Pseudoxanthobacter soli DSM 19599: one gene and its partner. Each later gene encodes a partner of the first gene's protein in a complex. Links are inferred from orthologs where the notes say so. Each region holds a gene or a part of one and is shown on either strand. Other genes may lie near its edges. The genes, in order: rpsG and tig.

Region 1 (3,499 bases):
GAACTGGCCGGTACCACCGGTCTGCTTCTTGTGGGTGTAGTCCACCTCGACCCGGCGGGTGATCGTCTCGCGGTAAGCCACCTGGGGCGCACCGACATTGACGTCCACCTTGTAGGTGCGGCGCAGGATGTCGACCTTGATGTCGAGGTGCAGTTCGCCCATCCCCTTGAGGATGGTCTGGCCGCTTTCCTGATCCGTGGACACGCGGAACGACGGGTCCTCGGCCGCCAGCTTGAAGAGGGCGATCGCCATCTTCTCCTGGTCACCCTTGGTCTTCGGCTCGACCGCGATCTCGATGACGGGGTCCGGGAACTCCATCTTCTCGAGGATCACCGGGGAAGCCGGGTCGCACAGGGTGTCGCCGGTGCGGGTTTCCTTCAGGCCGGCCAGCGCGATGATGTCGCCGGCGTTGGCCTCTTTGATGTCTTCGCGGCTGTTCGCATGCATCAGCAGCATGCGGCCGACGCGCTCACGCTTCTCGCGCGGCGAGTTCAGGAGCGACATGCCGCTCTCGATCTTGCCGGAATAGATGCGGCAGAAGGTCAGCGAGCCCACGAACGGGTCGTCCATGATCTTGAAGGCGAGCATGGCGAGCGGCTCGTCGTCGGTCGAATGACGAACGGTGTCCGCGCCGGTCTTGCCGTCGATACCCTTGATCGGCGGAACGTCGACCGGGCTCGGCAGGTAGTCCACCACCGCGTCGAGCAGCGTCTGGACGCCCTTGTTCTTGAACGCCGAGCCGCACAGCACCGGATAGAACGCGCCGTGAAGCACGGCCTTGCGGATCAGGCGCTTCAGCGTCGCTTCGTCCGGGGTCTCACCCTCGAAGAACGCCGCCAAGACTTCGTCGTCGAGCTCGACCGCGGCCTCGATGAGGGCGGCACGATACTCTTCGGCCTTGTCCTTCAGGTCGGCCGGGATCTCGATCTCCTTGAAGGTCGCACCCTTGTCCTCGTCGCTCCACACGACGCCGATCATGCGCACCAGATCGATCAGGCCCTTGAAGTCCGACTCGGCGCCGATCGGCAGCTGGATCGCCACCGGCTTCGCGCCGAGGCGCTCGACGATATCGTCGAGGCAGCGGTAGAAGTCCGCGCCGGTCTTGTCCATCTTGTTGCAGAACACGATCCGCGGGACGTGGTACTTGTCGCCCTGACGCCACACGGTCTCGGTCTGCGGCTCCACGCCCTGGTTGGAGTCGAGCACGCACACGGCACCGTCGAGCACACGCAGCGAACGCTCGACTTCGATGGTGAAGTCGACGTGGCCGGGGGTGTCGATGATGTTCAGGCGCTTGCCGTTCCACGTGGTCGTGGTGGCGGCGGACGTGATGGTGATGCCGCGCTCCTGCTCCTGCTCCATCCAGTCCATCGTCGCGGCGCCGTCATGGACTTCGCCGATCTTGTGGGACTTGCCGGAGTAGTAGAGCACGCGCTCGGTCGTGGTGGTCTTGCCGGCATCGATGTGGGCCATGATGCCGAAGTTGCGGTAGTCCTCGATCTTGTGCGTGCGCGCCATGACGGGGTGCCTTTCAGACTCGAACGAAGCTCGGGATTACCAGCGATAGTGCGAGAACGCGCGGTTGGCTTCCGCCATCCGGTGCGTGTCTTCACGCTTCTTCACGGCAGTGCCGCGGTTGTTCGAGGCGTCCAGCAGCTCGCCGGACAGACGCTCGATCATGGTCTTCTCGTTGCGGGCACGGGCGGCCGAGATCAGCCAGCGGATCGCCAGCGCCTGACGACGCTCGGTGCGAACCTCGACCGGCACCTGATAGGTGGCACCGCCGACGCGACGCGACCGCACTTCGATCTGCGGCATGACGCGGTCGAGCGCGGTGTGGAACACCTCGATCGGCTCCTGCCGGGTCTTGGCGCGGATGATGTCGAACGCACCGTAAACGATGGATTCCGCGGCGGACTTCTTGCCGTCGCGCATCACGCTGTTCATGAACTTCGACACGACAAGATCGCCGAACTTCGGATCCGGCAGGATCTCCCGCTTCTCTGCGCTGTGACGACGAGACATCGATCTCGATCCTTCGCCTTGAACTTCTTTCCAGCGGCGTCGGGAGGCGGCCTCTCGGGCCAAGCTCTCCACATCGCCGCTCTCGGACGACCCGGCGCGAACGCCGGATGTGAAACTTGGTCTCGCGGCTTACTTGGGCCGCTTGGCGCCGTACTTCGAACGGCGCTGCTTGCGGTCCTTGACGCCCTGGGTATCGAGCACGCCACGCAGAACGTGGTAGCGCACGCCCGGAAGGTCCTTCACGCGGCCGCCGCGGATCATGACGACCGAGTGCTCCTGAAGGTTATGGCCTTCACCAGGGATGTAGCCGATCACTTCGAAGCCGTTGGTGAGGCGCACCTTGGCGACCTTACGAAGCGCCGAGTTCGGCTTCTTCGGGGTCGTCGTGTAGACGCGCGTGCACACACCACGCTTCTGCGGGTTCTGCTCCAGCGCGGGAACCTTGTTCCGCTTCGCAGGAGCCTGCCGCGGGTTGCGGATCAGCTGGTTGATCGTCGGCATGCTTCCGTTCCGTACTCTTCAGCTCAAGCGTTCCGTCTGCCGCCCGGAAACGACGTTCCGATTCAGCCACGCGAATGGAGGCCGCAGTCCTGCGGACATCTCCGCCGGACAGGGCCCACGATCCAGAGGATCACGGTTTCCCGCGATCATGGCTTGATCGTCATGTCACCCAGTGGTCACGACAGCGTTTAAGCCGACTGGATCCGCCGCTTTCGCGTCGCTTGCTGGTTCAGAGAACCGGGCGACTGCGCGTCATGGATACGATCGAGGCTTACCGCCTGCCGTCAAAGTGCGCGGAACCTAGACTTTCGCTTCCGCCCCGTCAATAGGTTCAGGCGTTCCGCGGAAAAAATTCCCGGCCCGCCGCAACGCTTTCGTAACCAAGCGTCGACACGCAAGATCGTACCATTCGACGCGGCCGTCACGCAATCTTCTCAGTCGCGCGGGCCGATGAAAGGCCGAGGCGGCATCGCCACCGCGGAATCGGCCGCCCCCTCCCCTTCCAGTCGACGAGCCACCAACGGCCGATTCCCGAATCCGGTCCGCGCCGGCTCACATTCGAATTGGAGTGATTCCTATTATTGCGAACGATTCGCATTTCTATTGCCACCTTGCGGGAATCGCGCGATGGTTCCGGCGGCCTGGAACATCGCGCGCCCTTGCGCGTTAAAGCCCGGACGCGCCTCGGGTCTGTCGCGCGCCGTTGCTCCAAGACTTACGCAAGACCGAGACCGACCATCGCGGAGGATTGCCATGACCCCGCCCGTTCCGGCCCGTGCCAACCACCGCCCGGGTGCGGCCTCTCCCGGTGCGCTCTCGCCCGGTGCACTCTCGCCCAGTGCGCTCTCCTGGAGCCGTTCCGTCGCGAGCGGCGTGATGTTCGCGCGCCACGCCTCCGCGCTTCAGGCTCTGCGCGAGGAAGCCAACGCCACCAAGTGGCGGATCGTGGAACTGGCGCAGGCCGCGCTGTTCG
Region 2 (2,872 bases), on another replicon or contig:
CGCGTCAGGCGCGGTCCGGCCCCTCGAGCGAGGTACGGTCGACGATGACCTTGTCGACGAGGCCGAACGCCTGCGCCTGGTCGGGCGTCATGAAATTGTCGCGCTCCAGCGCAGCCTCGATCGCATCGAGCGACTGGCCGGTGTGGCGCTGGTAAATCTCGTTGAGCCGACGCTTGAGAGACAGAATCTCCTTGGCGTGCAGCATGATATCGGACGCCTGGCCGCGGAAGCCGCCGGACGGCTGATGCACCATGATGCGCGCGTTCGGCAGCGAGAAGCGCATGTCCTTGTTGCCGGCCGCCAGCAGCAGCGACCCCATCGAGGCCGCCTGGCCGATGCACAGCGTCGAGACTTCCGGCCGGATGAACTGGAGCGTGTCGTAGATCGCGAGGCCGGAGGTCACGAGCCCGCCCGGCGAATTGATGTAGAGGGAAATTTCCTTGGACGGATTTTCCGCCTCGAGGAACAGGAGCTGGGCGCACACCAGCGTCGCGACCGTGTCTTCGATCGGCCCCGTCACGAATATGATTCGTTCCTTCAGGAGACGGGAGAAGATGTCGTAAGCCCGTTCGCCGCGATTCGTCTGCTCGACCACCATCGGCACGAGAGTGCTCATGTAGGTGTCGACGGGATCCTTCATGGAACGTCCTTATCCTGATCCGCGCGGGTCATGGCGGCAGCGCGCCGAACCGCTTCAACGAGAACGACGCAGGACTGCGTCACATCCGTCATATAGGACAACGATTGCAGGACCGGAAGGGACAGACGGTGGATAACGGCGGAGAGACTGCCGCCCGGGGTTCGCCGGGCGGCAGTCGGTCGATCACGCCGCAGCGGCTTCGTCTTCCTCGGCCTCAGCGAACAGCTCGTCCTTGCTGACGGTCTTGGTGTCGACGGTCGCCAGCTCGAGCAGGTAGTCGACGACCTTGTCTTCGTAGATCGGGGCGCGCAGCGCGGCCACGGCGCCCTGGTTCTTGCGGTAGTAGTCGATGATCTCGCGCTCGCGGCCCGGGTAGCGGCGCAGCTCGTCCTGAAGGGCGCGCTGCACTTCTTCCTCGGACACCTCGATGTTGTTGACTTCACCGACATGGGACAGCACGAGACCGAGGCGCACGCGGCGCTCGGCGATGCGGCGATATTCCGCGCGCGCTTCTTCCTCGGTGGTGTCCTCGTCCTCGAAGGTGCGGCCGGAGCGGGCCATGTCGGCCTGCAACTGGCGCCAGATGCCGTCGACTTCGGTCTCCAGCAGCAGTTCCGGAACCTCGAACTTGTGGGTCTCGTCGAGGGCGTCGAGCAGCGCGCGCTTCACCTTCTGGCGGCTGGCGGCGGCATAGCGGCCGGAGATCTGCTCGCGCACGGCTTCCTTGAGCTTGTCGAGCGATTCCAGGCCGAAGCGCTGGGCGAAATCGTCGTCGAGCTTGACCTCGGCCGGGGCGGCGACGGCCTTCACCTTGATGTCGAAGGTGGCTTCCTTGCCGGCGAGGTTCGCCGCGCCGTAGTCCTCGGGGAAGGTCACGGTGATGACCTTCTCCTCGCCGGCGGACAGGCCGACGAGCTGCGGCTCGAAGCCCGGGATGAAGCGGTTGGAACCGATCTCCAGGTCGAAGTCCTCGGCGCCGCCGCCCTCGAAGGGCTCGCCGTCGAGCTTGCCCAGGAAGTCGATGGTGACGCGGTCGCCCTCGGCGGCCGGGCCTTCCTTCGGCTCGAAAGGCCGCACCGACTTGGCGATGTTGGCCACCTCGGCATCGACTTCCTCTTCCGTCACCTCGGCGACGGGGCGCTCGATCTTGATCGACTTGATGTCGCCGACGACGATCTCCGGCAGGACCTCGTAGCGCATGGAGAACGCGAGGTCGGTGCCGCCGGACAGGATCGCCTCGAGCTTGTCGTCGGGGATCTCGACGGCGGGCTGCAGCGCCGGCTTCTCGTTGCGGTCGGCGACGGCCTGGCGCACGGACTCGGTCACGGCTTCGTTGACGATCTCGGTCATCGCCTGGCGGCCATAGAGCCGGCGCAGGTGGCCGACCGGCACCTTGCCCGGCCGGAAGCCGTTGATGCGCACGCGGCCGCGCAGGTCGTCCATGTAGGCGGCGAGCTTGGCGTCGATTTCAGCAGCCGGGATGACGACCGCGAGTTCGCGCTTCAGGCCGTCGGACAAGGTCTCGGTGACGTTCATGGGTTCGTATTCTTCTCGATGGAGCGTCCGCTGCGGGCGCTCGTGGTTCGATCTGGCCGCGGTTCTATCCGGAGCATCCCGCGTCCCGCCGGGCGGCAGGTCGCTCCGAAATCGACGGCCCGTGCATGGTCGTCAGCCCGGACAGGCCGGACGGACGGGACTGCGCGCGACGCCGCGACCGCGGACCGGCCGCAAGCGGCCCCGGTTCGCCCGCCGCGATACCGCCCCTTGCACAGGAAGGCAACACTTCTTCGCGTTCCGACCGCTCCGCCGGTGCAGGAAACCGCTCCGGCTTGCCGGTTTTCCCACCCGCTCAGGGGGATCGCCGTGGCTGGCGACAACGTGACCGGCAGATGGGAACAGGGCCGACACGATGCAAGCGGAACGGAGCAGCGCAGACGCGGAGGACGGCGGATGCTGCCGCCGAAGGCAGGTGGTGCGGGCGGAGGGACTCGAACCCCCAAAGCTTGCGCCACTGGAACCTAAATCCAGCGTGTCTACCAGTTCCACCACGCCCGCTCACGACACCCGACGCGGCGTCCCGCGTCCTTTCGAAGGACGCAAGACGGGCCGGCGGGTGCGATGCAGGCCGTCTCATATCATCGCCACCGCCCGCCCGGAAGCCCCGAGCGGCGATGCCCCGCGCGGGATGAGCGGTCAACTGGCATCGGCCGCGAGCGCGCGCAGCACATCGCG

Evidence for each region.
Region 2: the proteins of rpsG (region 1) and tig are in contact, whole or in part, in a crystal structure (PDB 3GTY), measured with the Thermotoga maritima proteins. The link is inferred for Pseudoxanthobacter soli DSM 19599 from one-to-one orthologs. Residues at the interface, in WP_004081843.1 of Thermotoga maritima: Lys34, Lys52, Lys55, Glu59, Arg62, Gln63, Glu66, Asn67, Lys69, Val71, Arg95, Ala109, Lys110, Lys111, Gly112, Arg113, Pro114, Glu117, Glu121, Ile124, Ala125, Tyr127, Asn128, Asn129, Thr130, Gly131, Lys135, Asp139, Arg142, Met143; in WP_004081061.1 of Thermotoga maritima: Glu122, Val124, Val129, Leu130, Tyr133, Glu188, Gly259, Ile262, Tyr263, Glu266, Ser270, Glu273, Gln274, Glu277, Arg308, Gln311, Ile312, Ser315, Tyr316, Glu325, Arg329, Arg336, Leu363, Phe366, Trp367, Arg373, Leu377, Arg381, Leu384, Glu387.

Annotation. Positions count from the first base shown.
Region 1 is NZ_FRXO01000005.1:456,366-459,864, reverse strand. Bases 291-3,276 are described here. They hold rpsG (30S ribosomal protein S7), read right to left. Parts: upstream 2,026-3,276; coding sequence 1,555-2,025; downstream 291-1,554. Other genes in these bases: rpsL (30S ribosomal protein S12), read right to left, coding at 2,155-2,526; fusA (elongation factor G), read right to left, coding at 291-1,518. Outside these bases: more of fusA, read right to left, coding at 1-290; BUF17_RS14820 (hypothetical protein), read left to right, coding at 3,280-3,499.
Region 2 is NZ_FRXO01000010.1:84,289-87,160, reverse strand. It holds tig (trigger factor), read right to left. Parts: upstream 2,177-2,872; coding sequence 824-2,176; downstream 1-823. Other genes in the region: BUF17_RS18745 (NAD(P)H-hydrate dehydratase), read right to left, coding at 2,834-2,872; BUF17_RS18760 (ATP-dependent Clp protease proteolytic subunit), read right to left, coding at 5-640. UniProt on the Bacillus subtilis protein: Involved in protein export. Acts as a chaperone by maintaining the newly synthesized protein in an open conformation. Functions as a peptidyl-prolyl cis-trans isomerase.